Regions from separate parts of the Mesorhizobium sp. M0938 genome, predicted to be linked through region 1. Evidence: predicted binding sites of a transcription regulator. Region 1 holds the regulator's gene; the other holds the start of a gene.

Region 1 (10,880 bases):
AAGCTGCTGATTCCAGCGGCAAACCACGGCTGCGTCAGCGAGACTCGCAACGCTACCTTTTCGGCATGGCCGTGCGGCGTTACCGGGCTGACATCAAACTGTCATGAGACTGTAATAATCGGGGGCTATTGGCCTCAGCGGGCGCCGAAGGAAGGCGCCGAGAGACCATCTTCCGAACAGGAGCAGGCCACATGAAGAAATTCCTCCTTACGGCGTCGGCCGCGGCGCTTGCGCTCGCCGCGTCGGCTGGTTATGCCGCCGCGCGCGACCAGATCCAAATCGTCGGTTCGTCCACAGTATTCCCCTTCACCACGGCTGTCGCCGAAAAGCTCGGCCAGAGCGGCCAGATCAAGACCCCAGTCGTTGAATCGACTGGCACCGGCGGTGGCATGAAGCTGTTTTGCCAGGGCGTCGGCGAAAATACCGCTGACTTCACCAATGCCTCGCGCGCCATCAAGGACAGCGAGCTTAAAACCTGCAAGGCAAACGGCGTGACGCCGGTCGAGATCAAGGTCGGCTTCGACGGCATCGTGCTCGCCAACTCGAAGGCAGGGACCGTCGTTGATCTGACCAAGGAACAGGTTTTCAAGGCGCTCGCCAAGAATGTCGCAGTTGACGGTAAGGTCGTCGCCAATCCTTACAAGAACTGGTCGGATGTCGATGCGTCGCTTCCCGCGACAAAGATCGAAGTGCTTGGCCCGCCGCCCACGTCCGGCACGCGCGACGCGTTCGTTGAACTCGTCATGGACGCGGCCTGCCAGGAAGAAGTGAAGGCGGCTAATGAAAAGGGCTGCGGCGAAATCCGCGAAGACGGCGCTTTTGTCGAGGCCGGCGAAAACGACAATCTGATTGTCCAGAAGCTGGAAGCAAACCCCAATGCCTTCGGCATCTTTGGTTTCTCGTTCCTTGACCAGAACGCGGACAAGCTGCAGGGCCACAAGGTCGACGGCGTCGAGCCGACCTTCGAGAACATCGCATCCGGCAAGTATGGCGTTTCCCGCTCGCTCTACATCTATGCCAAGAAAGAGCATGTCGGCGTCATCCCCGGCATGCAAGAGTTCATCGCCGAGTATACCTCCGAGGGTGCATGGGGTCCTGAGGGTTATCTGGCCGACAAGGGCCTGATCCCGCTGCCGGACGCCGAGCGCGCCACGTGGGCCGAAAACGCCAAGGCCCTGAAGGGCATGGGCTCCTGATTTTTTCGGGGTCCGGGCAAATATCCGCTCTGACCCTCATGCTCTAAAGCACAAAGCGCGGGACCAACGTCCCGTGCTTTGAGCCGGTGGATGGCCGGCGGTCGAGGGGACGTCCTGAATCATGGTCGGTTATCTCGTTGTTCTTCTGTTAGTTTTGGCTGCTGCGGCCTATTGGATAGGCCGCACACGCGCCATTGCCAGTGTCAATGGCGACGTCGCGCGGCTGCATTCGCTGCCTGGGCAGCATGGCATGTTTCTGGCGCTCTTTGCTGCCGGTCCCGCGCTGCTTGCGATCGTGTTGTGGTCGATGGTGACGCCGGGAATTGAATCGTCAATCATCGCCGACCGCTTCTCCGCCGAGTTGTCGGGAATGGGCATTCCGCAAGTCGAAGCTTTCATCCGCGACGCTCGTGCGATGGCCTTTGGCGGGCTTGTCGGCTTCGCCGATCCTACGAAAGAGGCAGCCGCGGCCGCCTACAAATCGATCCATGCGACCAGCGCCTGGATCATCTGGGCCGTCGCGCTTCTGCTTTCCGCGTCCGGATTTTACTGGGCCTATTCGCGCATCGCACAGGCCTACCGGGCGCGCCACGTGGTCGAGCGCGTTCTTCGAGCATTCTTGATCACCTGTTCGGCGGTCGCGATCCTGACGACGATCGGCATCGTCCTGTCGCTCATCTTCGAATCCTTGCGGTTCTTCCAACAGGTGCCGCTCTATAAATTCCTGTTCGGCACGCATTGGTCGCCACAGAGCGCCTTTACCGGCGCCGGAGCGGAAGCCGGGGCGGTCAACCAGGACATTTTTGGCATGGTGCCGCTGTTTGCCGGCACGTTGCTCATCACCTTCATTGCCATGCTGGTAGCTGCGCCCATCGGGCTGATGGCTGCGATCTATCTTTCGGATTACGCTTCCAAAAGCGTCCGCGCGGTCGCAAAGCCGGTGCTGGAAATCCTCGCCGGCATTCCGACCGTCGTCTATGGCTTCTTCGCCGCGCTGACGGTTGCACCCTACTTCCGTGGTCTCGGCGAAAGCCTGGGCCTCAACGTTGCGTCAGAATCCGCGCTCGCCGCAGGCGTGGTCATGGGCATCATGATCATTCCCTTCGTTTCCTCGCTTTCCGATGATGTGATCAACGCCGTTCCGCAATCGCTGAGGGACGGTTCCGCCGGCCTCGGCGCGACCAAGTCTGAAACCATCCGAAAGGTGATCCTTCCCGCGGCCCTTCCGGGCATCGTTTCGGCGATGCTGCTCGCCGTCAGCCGCGCAATCGGTGAAACCATGATCGTGGTCATGGCGGCGGGGCTGGCAGCTAATCTCACGGCGAACCCACTCGAAGCCGTCACCACCGTGACGGTGCAGATCGTGACGCTGCTTGTGGGCGATCAGGAGTTCGACAGCGCCAAGACGCTTGCAGCCTTTGCGCTCGGCCTGGTGCTGTTCTGCATCACGCTTTCCCTCAACATCGTCGCTTTGCGCGTCGTCCAGAAGTACCGAGAGCAATATGACTGATGCGATCTCGTCATTCGGCGTCGTCGGACGCCCCGTCAGCATTCATACCGACGATGCCGCGAAGGCGCGGCTGAAGGGCCGTTACCGAACGGAAACGTGGTTCAAATGGCTTGGCGCCGCAGCCGTCGCGTTGGCCGGCCTCTTCCTTGTGCTGCTCCTGTCGACGATCGTCACGCAGGCGATCCCGGCGCTGCGGCAGAATTATCTGACGCTGCCTATCGATCTTTCGGCGGCCAAGGTCGACCCGGCGAAACTCGATGCCGTCAACTACGACGCCATCGCCCAGGAAGCGCTTACGGCAAAATTTCCGGATGTGACGAGCCGTCAGGACAAGCGCCTGCTGCGCGGGCTGATTTCCACCGGCACAGGCGTCTTCCTGCGCAAAGATATCGCTGCTGATCCAGGGATGCTCGGAAAAACGGTGGACTATGCGGTCCCACTTGACGATTTCGCCGATCTTTATCTCAAGGGTCTGCTTGCCGACGTCGGTTCGGACGAAGCGATTTCGACAAGCGTCACACCTTCGCAAACCAGCGGCGACATCGATCTGACCTTCGGCGACGATGCCATGCTGGCGCTGGCGCGCGGCCATGGTGCGACCGAGGGCGAAAACGGCATGCTCACGCTGACGAGCGGCGCGTCGTCGCTGCTGGTCGCGTTCAATGGCGGCACGGTCAAGCTGACCGCGCTGTCGCCTGGGGCCAACGGGACGGCGATCGCAAAGGGCACGGTGATCGAGGCGCTCGACAGCACGACGCCCGCCGCGAGCGGCCAGGCATTCCTGCGCGTCATCAATACGCCGGAAGCATCGCGAAAGATTTCGGACAAGACGATCGTCTGGCTCGATACGCTGAAGAGCGCCGGCCTGATCGAAAGCCGGTTCAACTCGATCTTCTTCTTCACCGGCGCAAGCCGCGAGCCGGAACTGGCCGGTGTCTGGGGCGCGGTCGTCGGTTCGTTCCTGACCATGATCGTGACGCTCGCCATCGCATTCCCGATCGGCGTTTCGGCGGCGATCTATCTTGAGGAATTTGCACCCAAGAACCGGCTGACGACGATCATCGAAGTGAATATCAACAATCTGGCGGCGGTGCCCTCGATCGTCTTCGGCCTGCTTGGACTTGCCGTATTCCTGAATTTCTTCGGCCTGCCGCGCTCGGCCCCGGTGGTCGGCGGCATGGTGCTGGCATTGATGACGCTGCCGATCATCATTATCGCCTCACGCGCTTCGCTGCGCGCCGTGCCACCGTCGATCCGCGAGGCCGCACTTGGCATCGGAGCGTCCAAGGTCCAGACCGTATTCCATCACGTCCTGCCGCTGGCGATGCCGGGCATCATGACCGGCACCATCCTCGGCATGGCGCATGCGCTGGGTGAAACCGCGCCGTTGCTGATGATCGGCATGGTCGCGTTCATCGTCGACATTCCCGGCGGCTTCACCGATCCCGCGACGATCCTGCCGGTGCAGATATTCATGTGGGCCGATTTCCCGGAAGCTGGATTCCAGCAGAAGACTTCGGCGGCGATTTTGATTTTGCTAGTGTTTTTGGTCATCATGAATGCCATCGCGGTGATACTGCGCAGGCGCTTCGAGCGGCGCTGGTAAGGAGTTAGAGGATATGAACATCATGACGGAAGCCAGCGTCGAACAGAAACTGAATAGCGGAACCAACGAACCTTCGATCAAGATGAAGGGCGAAAAGGTCTCTGTTCATTATGGCGAGAAGCGCGCTCTGTTCGACGTGGATCTCGATGTCCGCGAGAACCAGGTGACGGCGTTGATCGGCCCGTCGGGTTGCGGCAAGTCGACCTTTCTGCGTTGCCTGAACCGAATGAACGACACGATCGACATCGCGCGAGTAAGTGGCAAGATCACGCTCGACAACGAGGATGTCTACGACCCGAAAATCGACGTCGTCGAGCTGCGGGCTCGCGTCGGCATGGTGTTCCAGAAGCCGAACCCGTTTCCGAAGTCGATCTACGAAAACGTCGCCTACGGTCCGCGCATTCACGGTCTGGCCAGAAGCAAGGCGGAGCTGGACGGCATCGTCGAATCGAGCCTGAAGAAGGCCGGCCTGTTCAACGAGGTCAAGGATCGCCTGCTCGAATCGGGCACCGGCCTTTCCGGCGGACAGCAGCAGCGCCTGTGCATCGCGCGCGCCATCGCGGTGTCGCCGGAAGTGATCCTGATGGACGAGCCCTGCTCAGCGCTCGATCCGATCGCCACCGCCCGCGTCGAGGAGCTGATCGACGAGCTGCGTCAGAACTACACGATCGTCATCGTCACCCATTCGATGCAGCAGGCAGCGCGCGTGTCGCAGCGAACGGCGATGTTCCATCTCGGCTATCTGGTCGAGGAAGGCGCGACCGACAAAATGTTCACCAACCCCGACGACAAGCGCACCCAGGACTACATCACCGGCCGGTTCGGCTGAGCGGTCCGGCGGCGAATTCGAACACGAGGACAGCATCATGGGTGAACATACCGTCGCCTCCTTCGACGAGGAATTGGAACACATCGACAGGCTGATCCGTGACATGGACGAGCTTGCCGCCGCGATGGTAGCTGCGTCGATCCGCGCATTGCTCGCGTCGGACAATGCCATGGCGCAGCGCGTCGTCTCTGACGATGCCATCATGGATGCCCGGCAGCGCGAGCTCGACGACAGCGCGATCACACTGATCGCCAAGCGGCAGCCGATGGCGCAAGACCTGCGCGCCGTGGTTGGCGCAATCCGGATGGCCGGCGATCTGGAGCGCATCGGCGACCTGGCCAAGAACATAGCCAAGCGGGTCAGCGCAGTCGGACAGAGCGCCACGCCGCGTAATCTCTCGCACGGTATCGACGCAATGGCGGATCTCGTTCTCGAACAGCTCCGTGGCGTGGTCGAGCACTACGTGTCGCGAGACGCCAACGCGTTGAAGGAACTACGCGCCGCCGACGAGAAGGTCGATGTCAAATACACGGCGGTTTTTCGCGAGCTCCTGACCTACATGATGGAGGACCCTCGTAACATCACCGCCTGCACGCATCTTCTGTTCTGCGCCAAGAATCTCGAGCGTATTGGCGATCATGTAACCAACATCGCCGAAAACGCCTACTATGTCGTGACCGGGCAGCAGTTGCCGGCGGATCGCCCGAAGCTCGACGAAACGACGACGGCGCCGGCGACATGACGGGGGTGACCGATCGATGATCGCGCCGCGCATCATGGTGGTGGAGGATGAAGAGCCGCTGGGCGTCCTCCTCCGCTACAATCTGGAATCCGAAGGCTATCAGGTCGAGGTGGTGACACGCGGCGACGAGGCCGAAATCCGGCTGCAGGAAAACGTGCCCGATCTTCTGGTGCTCGACTGGATGGTGCCGGCAGTTTCCGGCATCGAGCTTTGCCGGCGTCTTCGGGTGCGTCCCGAAACCGAGCGGTTGCCGATCATCATGCTGACCGCGCGCGGCGAGGAGAGCGACCGGGTGCGCGGCCTCTCGACCGGGGCCGACGACTATCTGGTCAAGCCGTTCTCGACACCGGAATTCATGGCCCGAGTCAAGGCGCTGCTGCGCCGCGCCAAGCCGGAAGTGCTGTCCAGCGTGCTGAAGGTCGGCGACATCATGCTCGATCGCGAATCGCACAGGGTCTACCGCAAGAAGAGCGAGATCCGGCTCGGGCCGACCGAATTCCGGCTGCTCGAATTCATGATGCGGCACCCCGGTCGCGTCTTCTCGCGCAGCCAGTTGCTCGACAATGTCTGGGGCGAGACGATTTACATCGATGAACGCACGGTGGACGTCCATGTCGGGCGGCTGCGCAAGGCGGTCAACAATGGTCGCATGCCCGATGTCATCCGTACCATCCGCGGCGCGGGCTATGCGATCAGGGAAGACTAGGCTGATACTCCAGGTGATGCCGGCCCGCGAATGGCGATTTCCTGCGTTTCCGGTACGTACTTAAACGTTACGCTCCGTTCCGGTTCTCGGAAGCCACCGGTTTGGTTGTTTCGCGCCCGTCTTCGACTCCGGCGTGGCCTGACCTGAATCTCAACACATCCAAGTCGCAATCCGCCTTTGTTCCTTGCCTTTCGAACTCAGGCCACGTCCTTCCTGATCGTGCCGGACTTTCCTTGCGCGCCCGGCGCGAAAATCTCCTGGTCGACGAAATTCAGCGCCTGCATGGCGCAGCCTTCGCGGATCAGCGGCAATTCGTTCGGCTCGGTGTCGAAGGAAATCGAACCCGAATGCTGGCCGCCGGCGGTCTGGGCGATGGCTTCGCGCAGGGCAGGCTCGATCAGGTCGAAAGCGGCAGCGCTGGCGCCGACCATGGCGACCGGCGCCGGATCGATCAGCGCGAACAGGCTGCCTAGGCCGAAGCCGAGCGCTTCGCCGGCCTTGCGGTAGGCTTCGCGCTCCGGTCCGTCCGTCTCGCGCGCCCGGGCCGCCAGTGCCCGCATGTCGGCATCGCTGACATCGGCAACCGGTTCGGCATTCTCGCTCAATTGCCTTGCATTGCGCCAGATGGCGTAGTTGCCGGCATAGGCTTCGACGCAGCCGCGCCGTCCGCAACGGCAAAGCGCGCCGCCCGGCCGATGGATCATGTGGCCGAATTCGCCGCCTGAGGAATGGGTGCCGGTGAACAGTTCGCCCTTCAGCACCAGCCCCATACCGATGCCGTGTGAGAGGAGAATAGCGATGAAATCGTTGCGGTAGCGATCCGGGTCGCGCCAGCGCAGCGCCACGGCCATCATGTTGCAGTCGTTTTCCATGATGGCCGGGATGCCGAATTCGCGTTCAAGAATGTCGGCGAAAGCGATGTTCGTTTGCGGCGTGATCGGCGACCACAACATGGCGCGCGCATGGGAATCCGTAATACCCTGGATCGCCAGTGCGATGCGGGCGACGCTTTGGACGTCGAGGTCGGGATCTTCGAGCCGTCGCCGGACGATGGCGACACATTCGCCGATCAGCTCGTCGCGCGACATGGTCAGCGTGTCCAGCCGGCGCTGTTCCTCGGCGACGACTTGTCCGGCATAATCGATGACGGCGACCGACAGGAAATTCAGCGACAACACGACGGCCAACACCGCTGCCGCTTCCGGATTGAGGCCGAGGCCGACCTGCGGCCGGCCGCGTTTCAGCGAAACGGCCTCGCTCGCCCTGCTCTCGGTCAGGATGCTTTCCTGGATCAGGTCTGAACAGATCGCCGATATGGTCGAATGGCTGAGGCCGGTGGTTGCCGCGATCTCGGTCCGCGATGGTTGGCCGGCCCGGCGTACGGCCGAAATCACCATCGCCCGGTTGCGGCGGCGCAAATCGTCATGACGGATTCCAACCGACATTCTGCTGCTTCCTCCCTGTCACCGCGGCGACTCATAAATCGGAAGCCGTCGATAATGTCGGACAAATAGTGGCAGAAGCAGAAGCCGCTGTCACGGTTTATTCCGAGGCTCGAAAAAAAGCCGGAAAGCCATCAAAATCCATCAGAATTGATGTTGACAGCGCTTCGGCGTTGGATCAGTGTTTTTTCGAGGCTCGAAAAAATAGAGCCTTTGTGCCGGCCCTCGGGTCAGTCTGGTCGCGCCGCACGCGGTGCAGGGAGGAATATCATGAAAAGATTCGCAGCCGCCATTCTGGCGGGGGTCGCCATGTCGCTGACGCTCGCATCGGTCGCACAGGCCAAGGACAAGGTCATTGGCGTTTCGTGGTCGAATTTCCAGGAAGAGCGCTGGAAGACCGACGAAGCCGCCATGAAGGCGGCGATCGAGGCCGCCGGCGACAAGTATATTTCAGCCGATGCGCAGTCCAATCCCGGTAAGCAGCTGACCGATGTCGAAAGCCTGATCTCGCAGGGCGCCAATGCACTGATCATCCTGGCGCAGGATGCCTCGGCCATCGGGCCGGCGGTGCAGAAGGCGCTGGACGAAGGCATTCCGGTCGTCGGCTATGACCGGCTGATCGAGAACAAGGACGTGTTCTATCTGACTTTCGACAACCAGGAAGTCGGCCGCATGCAGGCCCGCGAAGTGTTCAAGGTAAAGCCGGAGGGCAACTACGTCTTCATCAAGGGCTCCGGCGCCGATCCGAATGCCGATTTCCTGTTCGCCGGCTCCATGGAAGTGCTCAAGGACGCCATCGACAGCGGCAAGATCAAGAATGTCGGCGAGGCCTATACGGACGGCTGGCTTCCCGCCAATGCGCAGAAGAACATGGAACAGTTCCTGACCGCCAACGACAACAAGGTCGACGCGGTGGTTGCCGCCAATGACGGCACCGCCGGCGGCGTCGTCGCGGCACTAACGGCGCAAGGCCTGGCCGGATCCGTCCCGGTATCGGGTCAGGACGGCGATCATGCCGCGCTGAACCGCATCGCGCTCGGCACACAGACCGTATCGGTCTGGAAGGACGCGCGCGAGCTCGGCAAGAACGCTGCCGAGATCGCTTCGCAGCTGGCCGATGGCAAGCAGATGACCGACATTGCGGGCGTCAAGGATTTCACCACGCCGGGCGGCAATGCCGTCAAGTCGCTGTTCCTAACACCGATTGCCATCACCAAGGACAATCTCAACGTCGTCATCGACGCCGGCTGGATCAAGAAGGACGAAGTCTGTGCGGGCGTCGCCGCAGGCAGCGTTGCGGCCTGCAACTGATCTGGACAACTTCGCAGGGAAACGAACGCCGCGGCTGTCAGGCCGCGGCGTTTTTCGAGAGGCTTTCCACTTCAAATGACTTCCGCTTTAAATGACTGGGGAAAGCAAATAGCATCCTGTTCCGGCATCCGCGCCAGACGGCAACCCGGTCGGAGGACATCATGACCGACACGGCATCCAACTCACCGGTGGCCAACACGGCCGAAGACCGGGCGCGCGAATCCGAGCTCAGCGCAGTCGGGCGGTTCCTCAAGGCAACCGAGCTCGATATACGCATGCTCGGCATGGTCGGCGCGCTGCTGGTCATCTGGGTTGGAATTCACATCCTGTCGGGCGGGCTTTTCCTCACGCCGCGCAATCTCTGGAACTTGTCGGTGCAGACCTCCTCGGTCGCGATCATGGCGACCGGCATGGTTCTTGTCATCGTAATGCGCAACATCGATCTTTCGGTCGGCTCCGTCGAAGGCGTGATCGGCATGGTGATGGGCGTGGCCCAGGCCGAATTCCTCATCCGCGTCTTGGGATTTCAGGTTGGAAATCCCTGGATATGGATTATCGCACTTGCCGCCGGCGTGGTGCTCGGCCTCATGATCGGCGCGCTCCAGGGCTTCATCATCGCCTATCTCGAGGTTCCGGCTTTCATTGTGACGCTGGGCGGCTTGCTGATCTGGCGCGGCATGGCTTGGCTGATGACCAGCGGGCGCACCGTCGCGCCGCTCGACACCACCTTCCAGCTCATGGGGGGCGGGCCGCGTGGCTCGATCGGCGCAACCGCAAGCTGGATCGTCGGCATTCTGGCCTGTATGGCCGTCGCCTTCATGCTGCTCAACGGCCGGTCGCAGCGCAAGCGGTTCAAATTTCCACTGCGCCCCGTCTGGGCGGAGAGCTTGCTTGGTGTTGTTGCCTGCGCCGCCATCCTCGGCGCCGTCTGGATCGCCAATTCCTATCCTTGGCCGGTCGGCATCGTTCGCCAATACGCCCAACGGAACGGCATCACCGTCCCCGAAGGCGGGCTGTTCATCGCCCATGGCATCGCCATACCGGTGCTGATCGCGGTCGCAGTCGGCATCGTCATGACATTCATTACCAAGCGTACGCGTTTCGGCCGCTATGTCTTTGCCATCGGCGGCAATCCGGAAGCGGCGGAGCTCGCCGGCATCAACACGCGCTGGGTGACGATGAAGGTGTTCATGATCATGGGCGTGCTGGCCGCAATCAGCGCGGCGATTGCATCGGCCCGCCTCAATGCGTCGACCAATGCGCTGGGTACGCTGGACGAGTTGCTGGTCATCGCCGCAGCCGTCATCGGCGGTACATCGCTGGCCGGCGGCTCCGGCACAGTGCTCGGCGCCATGCTGGGCGCGCTTCTGATGCAGTCGCTGCAGTCCGGCATGGTGCTGCTCGGCATCGATTCACCGCTTCAGAGCGTCGTCGTCGGTGCCGTCCTGGTGATCGCGGTCTGGCTCGACACCGTCTACCGCAAGCGCGTTTAAGGAAAGGCGATTATGGCTGATACGACTGCTCCCACGCCACTGATA
Region 2 (10,880 bases), on a different contig from region 1:
ACAGCACCTTGCCGGCGCCCACCTCGTAAAGCGTCGCAACGCCATTCGCGCCGAACCACTCCACCGTTTCACGCCAGCGCACGCGGCCGGTCACCTGTTCGACCAGGCGGCGGGCGATTGCGTCCGGATCGCTGGACGGGGCGACCGACACATTGGAGACCAAGGGCACCAACGGCGCGTTCTTCGTCACCCCGGCCAGCGCCGCGCGCATGATCTCGGCCGCCGGTGCCATCAGCGCCGAATGGAAAGGCGCGGAGACCTGCAGCATCAGCGCCCGCTTGGCGCCCTTTTCCGTGCACAGCTTCGCCGCCAGTTCGACCGCCGCCCTGGCGCCGGAAATCACCAGCTGGCCGCCGCCATTGTCGTTGGCGATCTGGCAAACTGAACCTTTGGCCGCTTCAGCGCAGGCGTCTTCGACATCGGCCTGTTCCAGCCCGATGATCGCCGCCATGGCGCCTTCACCGGCCGGCACAGCCGCCTGCATGGCATTGCCGCGGATACGCAAGAGCCGGGCGGCATCGGCGACCGAAACGAAACCGGCGGCGGCAAGTGCCGAATACTCGCCGAGCGAATGGCCGGCGACATAGGCGACCTTGTCCTTCAGCGAGAAGCCGCGCGATTCCAGCGCCCGGATTGCGGCAAGTGATACAGCCATCAGCGCCGGCTGGGCATTGGCAGTCAGTGTCAGGGTCTCTTCCGGCCCTTCCCAGATCAGTTTCGACAGGTTTTCGCCAAGCGCGTCGTCAACCTCTTCGAAGATCTTCCGCGATTCCGGAAAGGCGTCGGCGAGATCCTTGCCCATGCCGACCGCCTGGCTGCCCTGTCCCGGAAAGGTGAATGCGATGGCCATCTGTGGCTCCCAAGCGCTGATTTTTCCTGCCTGTGACGCAAGGCGGGCGGGCAAGTCAAGTCCGCCAGCGACCCAACCCGGCCGGCTCCGGCTCGGCATCACTGGCCGAGTGCCTGTTCCAAAAGGCTTTTTGTCGATCACTCATGATGAAAATCGCTCACGATTCGTTTGCTGGCTCTTCTTATTTTAGCCACAGGCGCTAGCTTTTCGTGACATATCGATGACAGCTCAGTGACGCTTTTGTGTATGGTCGGGGGAATTGTAAGTTGGCAAGGACTAGGAAAGGCGCCGGCAGAGCCGCGCCACAGTTTCTGGAAGGCGATCCGGCCACCGGCTATCTGCCAGGCCGGAAATGGCCTGTTATCCGCTATGGGCTCGTCAGTCTGCTCGCGGCCGCTGTCCTGGTGTTTGCGATCGAGCTGATCGTGCGCGGCGATTTTGCCGGCACCGTCGCCTTCTTCCTGCAGCCTTTCAAGCCGGGCTGGACCACCATCATCATTTTCGCGTTGATCCTGATCGGTCTCGACGCCGTGCTCGGCCGCAGTCACCAGAGTCTGATGATCGTCGCGCCGCTGACATTGGTGCTTGCCTTTGTCGGCCACCAGAAGTCGCTTTATCTGGGCGATCCGCTCTATCCGACCGATTTCCTCTATGCCCGACAGATCGTCGCGCTGATGCCACTCCTGGTGCGCGATCGCCCGGGAACCGCCCTCGCCTTGGCGGTTGGTATCATTGGCGGCCTGTCGCTGCTCGTCTATGGCTGGCGGCTATGGCGCCGCCGGGTACCGGCGCTCAGCCGTAAGGGCCGCCTTGCCCGACTGACGTTGACGGTGCCGCTGCTCGCCTTCTTCGTCTCGATCATGGATTACGCGACCTTCTCGTGGACGCGTGACCGGTTGCAGATCATCCCGATCATGTGGGATCAGAAGGAAAACTACGCCTCCAACGGCTTCGCGCTCGCCTTCGCGCTCAACGTGCCGATGGCCCATGTCTCGGCGCCTGCGGGCTATTCCGACAAGTCGATCGCAGCGATCGACAGGCCCGACGTGACGGCATCGGTACCGGCCGAGAAGCCCGACATCATCATCGTCATGAGCGAATCCTTCTGGGATCCGACCGAGTTGCCCGGCGTCGCCATCACGCCCGATCCGATTCCCAATGTGCGGGCGCTGCGCTCGGGCTCGATGTTCTCGCCCGAATTCGGCGGCATGACCGCCAATGTCGAGTTCGAGGCACTGACCGGCTTTTCCAACGCCTTCCTGCCGGCCGGAAGCATCCCCTACCAGCAATATGTCCGCGCGCCCGTGCCGTCGATGGCGACGTTCCTGAAGAGCCAGGGCTATGAAACGCGCGCCATCCATCCGGGCACGAGCTGGTTCTGGAATCGCACACCCGTCTATGCGGATTTCGGCTTCGACGACTTCAAGTCGGAAGAAAACCTGCCGTACCTCGAAAAGCGCGGGCCGCTGGCCTCGGACGCAGCGATGACCGACGAGATTATCCGCGAGGCTGACGCCACCGACGATCCGGTCTTCCTCTTCGCCGTCAGCCTGCAGAACCACGGCCCCTACGAGCCGAATCGCTACTACAATCCGACCCACAAGGTGCAGGCGCCGACCAGCCAGTGGGCGAAGGATTCGCTGCTGAGCTTTACGGAGGGTACAGCCGACGCCGACAAGGGCCTCGGGCGCCTTGTCGAATGGGCGAAGAACCGCCGGCGCCCGACGGTCATCGCCTTCTTCGGCGACCATCTGCCGCCGCTCGGTCCTGTTTATGTCGAGACCGGCTTCCTCAAGGACAATGTTGCGCCGCGCAAAGAGCCGCCTGACCAAATGCTGCTGCACCACCAGACGCCGCTGATCGTATGGTCGAACCGCACTGGGCCAGCCGAGGAGATGGGCGCGGTAAGCCCTGCCTTCCTGCCCTACCATATCCTGACCACGGCCGGGATCAGCCATCCCTATTACACCGGCTTTCTCGGCCAGATGCGCGAGCATTACCGTGTCGTCGACCGCAATCTGCTATTGACGCCGGCCGGCGAGGCCACGCCGGATTGGGCGCGCAAGAAGGAAATCGACCCGGCCATTCGCGATTTCCGTCTGCTGCAATATGATATGATGTTCGGCAAGCGCCGAGCGGCGCCCGACTTCTTCCCGGAAACGGTGAATAAGCTCCCGCATACAAGCTGAAGCTGTCGCGACATGTCGTCCTGCAGCGGTGGGTTTTCGGACTCGCCCTTGCCTTGTGGTCGAATTCCTGTATAGACGCCCGCAATCTGCCGGTCCTTGCTGGGGGCTGAACGGAGGGCCGGAGGTTTTCGAAACCTTCGTGTGGGGCCAGAAGCGCTTCCGCCTCCCGTGTCTCCGCTCTCGACCGTCTCGTCATGCTCCTTTCTTCCCCGCCCCCTAGGGATCAGCGGGTCAGAGAAGTTGCAGAGGCTTTTGCCGCCGGGAACCGGGAGAGAAACGAAGAAAGGCTTGAGAACAATATGGCTCTTTATGAACATGTGTTTCTTGCCCGGCAGGACCTCTCGCAGCAGCAGGTCGATGCGCTTGTCGAACAGTACAAGGGTGTCATCTCAGCGAATGGCGGGTCCGTCGGCCGGGTCGAAAACTGGGGACTGAAGTCCCTCACCTACCGGGTCAACAAGAACCGGAAGGCATACTACACGCTGATGGACATTACCTGCCCGCCGGCTGCGCTCAACGAGATGGAGCGCCAGATGGGCCTGTCCGAGGATGTGCTGCGCTTCCTCACCATCAAGGTCGATGCGCATGAGGAAGGCCCGTCGGCGATGATGCAGAAGCGCGAAGAGCGCTCGGAACGCGGCGGCTTCGGTGATCGTGACCGCGGCCCGCGCTCGTTCGGCGACCGCGATCGCGGCGACCGTGGCGATCGTCCGCCGCGCAGCTTCGGTGGCGACGCTGGTGCAGACCGTGGTCCGCGCCGTCCGCGCGAAGGCGTTGAAGGGAGTGCAGAATAATGGTCGACATCAATCAGATCCCGACCCGGCGCCCGTTCCACCGCCGCCGCAAGACCTGCCCGTTCTCCGGTGCAAACGCGCCCAAGATCGACTACAAGGACGTACGTCTTCTGCAGCGCTACATTTCCGAGCGCGGCAAGATCGTGCCGTCGCGCATCACCGCCGTCAGCCAGAAGAAGCAGCGCGAACTCGCCAAGGCGATCAAGCGCGCCCGCTTCCTCGGCCTGCTGCCCTACGTGGTTCGCTAACACTCTTCAGCGGGCGGTTCGCCGCCCGCTTTTCCCACGGCGACGGGCGCCGCAGGGTTGCCATCAAATCCCGGGTTGAGGTGATACCTCTAACTGCCGCGACAGGCAGGACAGCGACATAGGCGGCGACGCCCTCAGCTTCCTGACCTGTTCCAGACAATTCGGCGTCGATGCCAGTGATTGGCGCCCAGACGAAGGAACAAAACCATGGACGTCATTCTTCTCGAGCGTGTATCCCGCCTCGGCCAGATGGGCGATACCGTCAAGGTCAAGGATGGATTCGCCCGCAACTTCCTGCTGCCGCAGGGCAAGGCGCTGCGCGCCAACGAAGCCAACAAAAAGAAGTTCGAAGGCCAGCGCGCCCAGCTCGAAGCCCGTAACCTCGAGCGCAAGTCCGAGGCCACGCAGGTTTCGGAAAAGCTCGACGGCAAGAGCTTCATCGCCGTGCGTTCGGCAGGCGAGACCGGCCAGCTCTACGGCTCGGTATCGACCCGCGACATCGCCGAGCTGCTGACCGCGGAAGGCTTCTCGGTTAACCGCAACCAGATCCTGCTTAACCAGCCGATCAAAACCATCGGCCTTACCAATGTGGCGATCGCGCTACATCCCGAAGTTGAGGTCACCATCACGCTCAACATCGCCCGCACGGCCGATGAAGCCGAGCGCCAGGCCAAGGGCGAGACGCTGACCACCGCCGAAGCTATCTATGGCGAAGACATCAACGACAATGCGCGCCCGGATAACTTCTTCGACCCCAATGCCGAGTTCGAAGGCGGCGAAGACAACGGCTGATTGCACCTCATAGGGCGTCGGCGCGACGCCCTAAACAATTTCGTCGGCTCCAGTCATTTCTGGACCAATGCCCGGGCGCCTCGCCCGGGCATTTTTGTGCCAACAGGAACTTTTCGAAACCCTATATGTTGATGCAGAATAGGACAGCTTGTCTGACCGAGAGGGGACAATTGGTCATGAATATTCTGTTGAAACGCGTTCTCGACCGGCTGGTGCGCACCGGCAATCTCAAAGTCACGGGACCGAAGGGCTACTCGGTGATGTTCGGCGACGGCAGCGGCGAGCCAGTGCACATGCACATCAAGACGGCGCATGCCGAGCGCGCCATCACCTTCGATCCGATGCTTGCAGTGCCGGAAGCCTATATGGACGGTGAACTCGACATACTCGAGGGCGGCGTGCTGGGGGTCATGCGCATCGCCTTCCAGAACATGGGTAGCGGCGGCATCGATGCCACCTGGTCGAAAGCGATCGAGGGCCTGCGCCACGCCTTCCGCCGCCTGCAGCAGATCAACACGGCGGCGCGCGCGCGCCGTAACGTGCAGCGCCACTACGATCTGTCGGGCGACCTCTACCGGCTCTTCCTCGACGAGGACATGCAGTACTCCTGCGCCTATTTCGAGCAGCCGGACATGACGCTCGATGAGGCGCAGGCCGCCAAAAAGCGCCACATCGCCGCCAAGCTCAGGCTGAAGGCCGGCCAAACCGTGCTCGACATCGGTTCCGGCTGGGGCGGGCTCGGTCTCTATCTCGCCAAGTCCTTCGACGTGGACGTGCAAGGCGTGACGTTGTCGACCGAGCAGCATGGCGTCGCCACCGACCGGGCACATGCGCAAGGTCTGGAAAACCGCGTGCATTTCGAATTGAGGGATTATCGCGAGCTCAACGAGCGCTTCGACCGGATCGTCTCGGTCGGCATGTTCGAGCATGTCGGCGTCAACCACTTCCGCACCTTCTTCGACAAATCGGCGACGCTGTTGAAGCCGGACGGCGTCATGCTGCTGCACACGATCGGCCGCTCCGGCGTGCCGTGGGCAACCAGCGCCTTCATCCGCAAGTATATCTTCCCGGGCGGCTACATCCCTGCGCTATCCGAAGTGATGCCGGCGATCGAGAAGTCGGGCCTCGTCGTCACCGACATCGAAATCCTGCGGCTGCATTATGCCGACACGCTTAAGCATTGGGGCGAGCGCTTCGCTGCCAATCGCGACAAGGCCAAGGTGATATACGACGAGCGTTTCTGCCGCATGTGGGAGTTCTATCTGGCGGCCTCTGAAGCCGCCTTCCGCTGGCAGGACCTGGTGATCTTCCAGATCCAGATTGCCAAGAAGAACGATACTTTGCCGATGACGCGCGACTACATGGCCAAATGCGAGAAGGCGCTGGAGATGCGCGACATGGGGCATCGCCCAAAAGCCCCTGCCGCCAAGCCCGCGCGGCGCCGCAAGGTGGCGGATACGGAATAGACTTCCGGCGATTTTCGCCATTGCCGCTTGCCATCGCTGGCCCGCACGCTGAAAAAGGTCTCGCTGTCGCCGCGAGACCTTTTTTCATGACCTATCTCATCTACATCGTTGCAGCCCTTGCCGAGATCGCCGGCTGCTTTTCGATCTGGGCGTGGTGGCGGCTGGAAAAGTCTGCGCTGTGGCTAGCGCCAGGCTTGGCCTCGCTCGCCCTGTTCGGCTTCCTGCTGGCGCTGGTCGACATCGGTGCGGCGGGCCGCGCTTATGCCGCTTATGGCGGCATTTACATCGCCGCCTCGCTCGGATGGCTGTGGCTGGTGGAGGGCGTGCGCCCCGATCGCTGGGACCTCGCCGGTGCAGCGCTCTGCATCGTTGGTGCGTGGGTCATCCTGCTCGCGCCTCGGGGGGCATGAGCCATGGAACTGCCTATCCCGCTTCGACAGGGCGTCGAGCGCCTCCTCGAGAAAGTGCCGCTGCCGGCGCTGAAGCAAGCGGCAAGAACGCTGTCGGACCGCTACCGCGCCGAGCTGCGCGACGGCCGGCTGCACATGGCCGAGGAGATGGCGGTCAAGGCCTACCTGGCAACGCGGCTGCCGGCAACCTACGCCGCCGTCCGTGCCAGTCTGGATGCGGTCAGCGAGGCGAGGCCCGATTATGCGCCGAAAACCCTGCTCGACGTCGGAGCCGGCCCTGGTACGGTGATTTGGGCCGCGCTCGATCTCTGGCCTGACCTCGAGCAGGCGGTGCTGATCGAGGCGAGCGCCGCAGTGCGCCGGGTCGGCGAGGTTCTTGCCGCTGAGGCGATGACGGCCAGGATTGCCTGGCGGGCCGGCGATGTCACAGTCGACCTTGCCGATCTCAAGCCGGCCGATCTGGTCACCTGCGCCTACGTGCTGGACGAGATCGCTCCGGCGTCGCTGCCAAAACTCATCGACCGGCTCTGGCATCTGACCGACGACACGCTGCTGGTCGTCGAGCCGGGTACGCCGGCCGGATGGCAGCGCATCCTTGCAGTGCGCCGGCACCTGATCGAGGCGGGCGCGCATGTGCTTGCGCCTTGCCCGCATGAGGCGCCCTGCCCGCTCGCGGCGCCCGACTGGTGCCATTTTTCGCGCCGTGTCGCGCGTTCGCGCCTGCACCGACTGGCCAAGGATGCCGACGTGCCATGGGAGGACGAAAAATTCATCTATGTCGCCGCCTCGCGGCAGCCCGCCCCTTCCCGCTCGGCGCGCGTGATCGCGCCGCCGAAATCGGGTTCCGGCAAGGTTTTGCTGAAACTCTGCGAAAAGGACGGGCGCGCCGGTGAAAAACTGTTCACCAAGCGCGACGGCGAGATGTTCAAGGTGGCGCGGCGACTGGACTGGGGGGACACAATCTAATCTCGCGTCGATTCCTGATGCAGCTTCCTCCTCTTCGATTTTGTTCTTGCTTTGTTCAACGCGTCGCGTAGAATCGCAACCTTGCCGTGTCAAATGGAATCAGAGCCCGGGAATTCTGTCCTGTGGACGGTTTGCCGTTCCTGTGAACAGCGGGCATCAACGCTGTTTGAGCGCGAGTGATGCATATAAGTCAGCACCGGCTTTTCCTCGTTCTGTTATCGAGAGGCCGGGATCGAAATCGGGGACATCATGGCAGAAGCAGCGCGAAAATTCGGCGTAGCGGAAACACCGCTCTATCGCGAGGCGCCGAACAACATCGAAGCCGAGCAGGCGCTGCTTGGCGCCATCCTGGTCAACAACGACGCCTTCTACCGCGTCTCCGACTTCCTCAAGTCAGGCCATTTCTACGAGCCTTTGCATAGAAAGATATTCGAGGTCGCCGCCGAGCTCATTCGCATGGGCAAGGTGGCGACGCCGATCACGCTGAAGACCTTCCTGCCCGCGGACGAGAAGGTCGGCGACATGACGGTTGCGCAGTATGTCGTGCGGCTGGCCGTCGAGGCGGTCACCGTCGTCAACGCCGCCGATTACGGTCGCGCAATCTACGATCTCGCTACGCGACGCGCACTGATCACCGTCGGCGAAGACATGGTCAATATCGCCTATGACGCGCCGGTCGACATGTCGCCGGGCGAACAGATCGAGGACGCCGAGCGGCGCCTGTTCGAACTGGCTGAAAACGGCCGCTACGATGGTGGTTTTGAGAGTTTTTCCGATGCGTTGAAGAATGCCGTCGACATGGCCAGTGCCGCCTATATGCGCGACGGTCACCTGTCGGGAATTGCCACCGGCCTGCGCGATCTCGATAACCGCATGGGCGGCTTGCAGCCATCGGATTTGATCATCATCGCCGGCCGCCCGGGCATGGGCAAGACGTCGCTGGCCACCAACATCGCGTATAACATCGCTGCCGCCTATGAACCTGCACAGCAGGCCGACGGCTCCGTCAGGGCGGCCAATGGTGGTGTGGTCGGCTTCTTCTCGCTCGAAATGTCGTCGGAGCAGTTGGCCACCCGCATCATCTCCGAGCAGACAGAAATCCCATCGTCGAAGATCCGACGTGGCGATTTGACCGAAGCCGATTTCGGAAAGCTTGTCGCGTACACCCAGGAGAACCACAAGCGTCCGCTGTATATCGACCAGACAGGCGGTATATCGATTGCCCAGCTTGCGGCTCGCGCTCGTCGCCTCAAGCGCCAGCGCGGGCTGGATTTAATGGTCATCGACTACATCCAGCTCATGCAGGGCTCGTCCGCCAAAGCGTCGCAGAATCGTGTCCAGGAAATCACCGAGATCACCACCGGGCTGAAGGCGCTTGGCAAGGAACTGTCGGTGCCGATCATCGCGCTTTCCCAGCTCTCGCGTCAGGTCGAAAGCCGCGACGACAAGCATCCTCAGCTGTCCGACTTGCGCGAATCGGGCTCGATCGAACAGGACGCCGACGTGGTGCTGTTCGTTTACCGCGAGGAATATTACATAAAAAACAAGGAGCCGGAGAAAGGCACGCCAGAGCATCTTACCTGGGAAGCCAAGATGGCCGAGGTTCAAGGCAAGGCCGAAGTGATCATCGCCAAGCAGCGCCACGGGCCGACCGGCACTGTCAGCCTTGCCTTCCAGGGCGAATTCACCCGCTTCTCCGACCTCGCCGAGGAGCATCATCTGCCGGACAGGTTTGAGTGACCTCTTGATACAGGTCTCACTCCGCCTCATCTCGCCAAGCTACCTGCCGTTTACCCCGGCCAAACATCAAACGGCATCAGCCTGATGGCCAAGTCCCGCGTCCAGTTCATCTGCCAAAATTGCGGTTCGGTGCATCAGCGCTGGGCCGGCAAATGCGATGCTTGCGGCGAGTGGAATACGCTGGTCGAGGAAGGCACGTCCGGCGGTATCGGCTCGGGTCCGGCCAACACGCGCAATGCACGCAAGGGCCGCGCCGTGGTGCTCACGACTTTGTCCGGCGATATCGAGGATGCGCCGCGCATCGTCTCCGGCATCGGTGAACTCGACCGCGCCACCGGCGGCGGCTTCGTGCGCGGCTCGGCCCTGCTGGTCGGCGGCGATCCGGGGATCGGCAAGTCGACGCTGTTGACCCAGGCGGCCGCGGCCCTCGCCGCAAAGGGCCACCGCATCGTCTATGTCTCGGGCGAAGAGGCCATCGCCCAGATCAGGCTGCGCGCTCAACGGCTCGGCGTCGCCGACACGCCGGTGGAACTGGCGGCCGAGACCAATGTCGAGGACATCCTGGCCACAATTGCCGACGGCAAGCGGCCGGACCTGGTGATCCTCGATTCGATCCAGACCTTGTGGACCGACATGGCCGATTCGGCGCCCGGCACCGTCACCCAGGTGCGCGCCGCCGCCCAGGCGATGATCCGCTATGCGAAATCCACAGGGGCGGCGATCGTGCTCGTCGGCCACGTCACCAAGGAAGGCCAGATCGCCGGGCCGCGCGTCGTCGAGCATATGGTCGACGCCGTGCTCTATTTCGAAGGCGAAGGCGGTCACCACTACCGCATCCTGCGCACGGTCAAGAACCGCTTCGGGCCGACCGACGAGATCGGTGTCTTCGAAATGTCTGATATGGGCCTGCGCGAGGTCGCCAACCCGTCCGAGCTTTTTCTCGGCGAACGCCATGCGAAAGCGCCGGGCGCGGCGGTTTTCGCCGGCATGGAAGGCACCCGTCCGGTGCTGGTCGAAATCCAGGCGCTGGTGGCGCCGTCGTCGCTTGGCACGCCTCGCCGCGCCGTCGTCGGCTGGGACGGCGCCCGGCTGTCGATGATCCTCGCCGTTCTCGAAGCCCATTGCGGGGTCCGCTTTGGTACCCACGACGTTTATCTCAATGTTGCTGGCGGCTACCGCATCTCGGAGCCGGCCGCCGATCTGGCGGTAGCGGCCGCACTGGTTTCATCGCTCACCGGTCTTGCCCTTCCGGCCGATTGCGTCTATTTCGGCGAAATCAGCCTTTCGGGCGCCGTGAGGCCGGTTGCACACGCGCAGCAGCGCCTAAAGGAAGCCGAAAAGCTGGGTTTTGGAAGCGCGGTTCTGCCCTTGGGCAGCGAGGAACTTGCCGGGGGGATAGGGGCCGGCGCTTTCCAGCCCACCGAG

The links. The regulator PhoB, encoded in region 1, activates phosphate uptake and scavenging genes when phosphate is short. The targets are predictions, from matches to a motif close to TGTCATNNANCTGTCAT.
Region 2: a site for PhoB is predicted at 1,071-1,087, ahead of NKH73_RS05495 (LTA synthase family protein). Genes of this name have one in related genera too.

The regions. Positions count from the first base shown of each region.
Region 1 covers NZ_JAMYNS010000002.1:53,373-64,252, reverse strand. The annotation lists gene NKH73_RS02940 (PstS family phosphate ABC transporter substrate-binding protein) at 192-1,196, shown strand; gene pstC (phosphate ABC transporter permease subunit PstC) at 1,318-2,706, shown strand; gene pstA (phosphate ABC transporter permease PstA) at 2,699-4,312, shown strand; gene pstB (phosphate ABC transporter ATP-binding protein PstB) at 4,326-5,141, shown strand; gene phoU (phosphate signaling complex protein PhoU) at 5,179-5,883, shown strand; gene phoB (phosphate regulon transcriptional regulator PhoB) at 5,900-6,589, shown strand; gene NKH73_RS02910 (ROK family protein) at 6,787-8,034, opposite strand; gene xylF (D-xylose ABC transporter substrate-binding protein) at 8,302-9,342, shown strand; gene NKH73_RS02900 (sugar ABC transporter permease) at 9,504-10,835, shown strand; gene NKH73_RS02895 (ATP-binding cassette domain-containing protein) at 10,848-10,880, shown strand, end outside.
Region 2 covers NZ_JAMYNS010000003.1:50,481-61,360, forward strand. The annotation lists gene fabD (ACP S-malonyltransferase) at 1-850, opposite strand, end outside; gene NKH73_RS05495 (LTA synthase family protein) at 1,117-3,039, shown strand; gene rpsF (30S ribosomal protein S6) at 3,339-3,833, shown strand; gene rpsR (30S ribosomal protein S18) at 3,833-4,081, shown strand; gene rplI (50S ribosomal protein L9) at 4,289-4,873, shown strand; gene NKH73_RS05515 (cyclopropane fatty acid synthase) at 5,050-6,339, shown strand; gene NKH73_RS05520 (YnfA family protein) at 6,426-6,749, shown strand; gene NKH73_RS05525 (small ribosomal subunit Rsm22 family protein) at 6,753-7,715, shown strand; gene NKH73_RS05530 (replicative DNA helicase) at 7,965-9,455, shown strand; gene radA (DNA repair protein RadA) at 9,540-10,880, shown strand, end outside.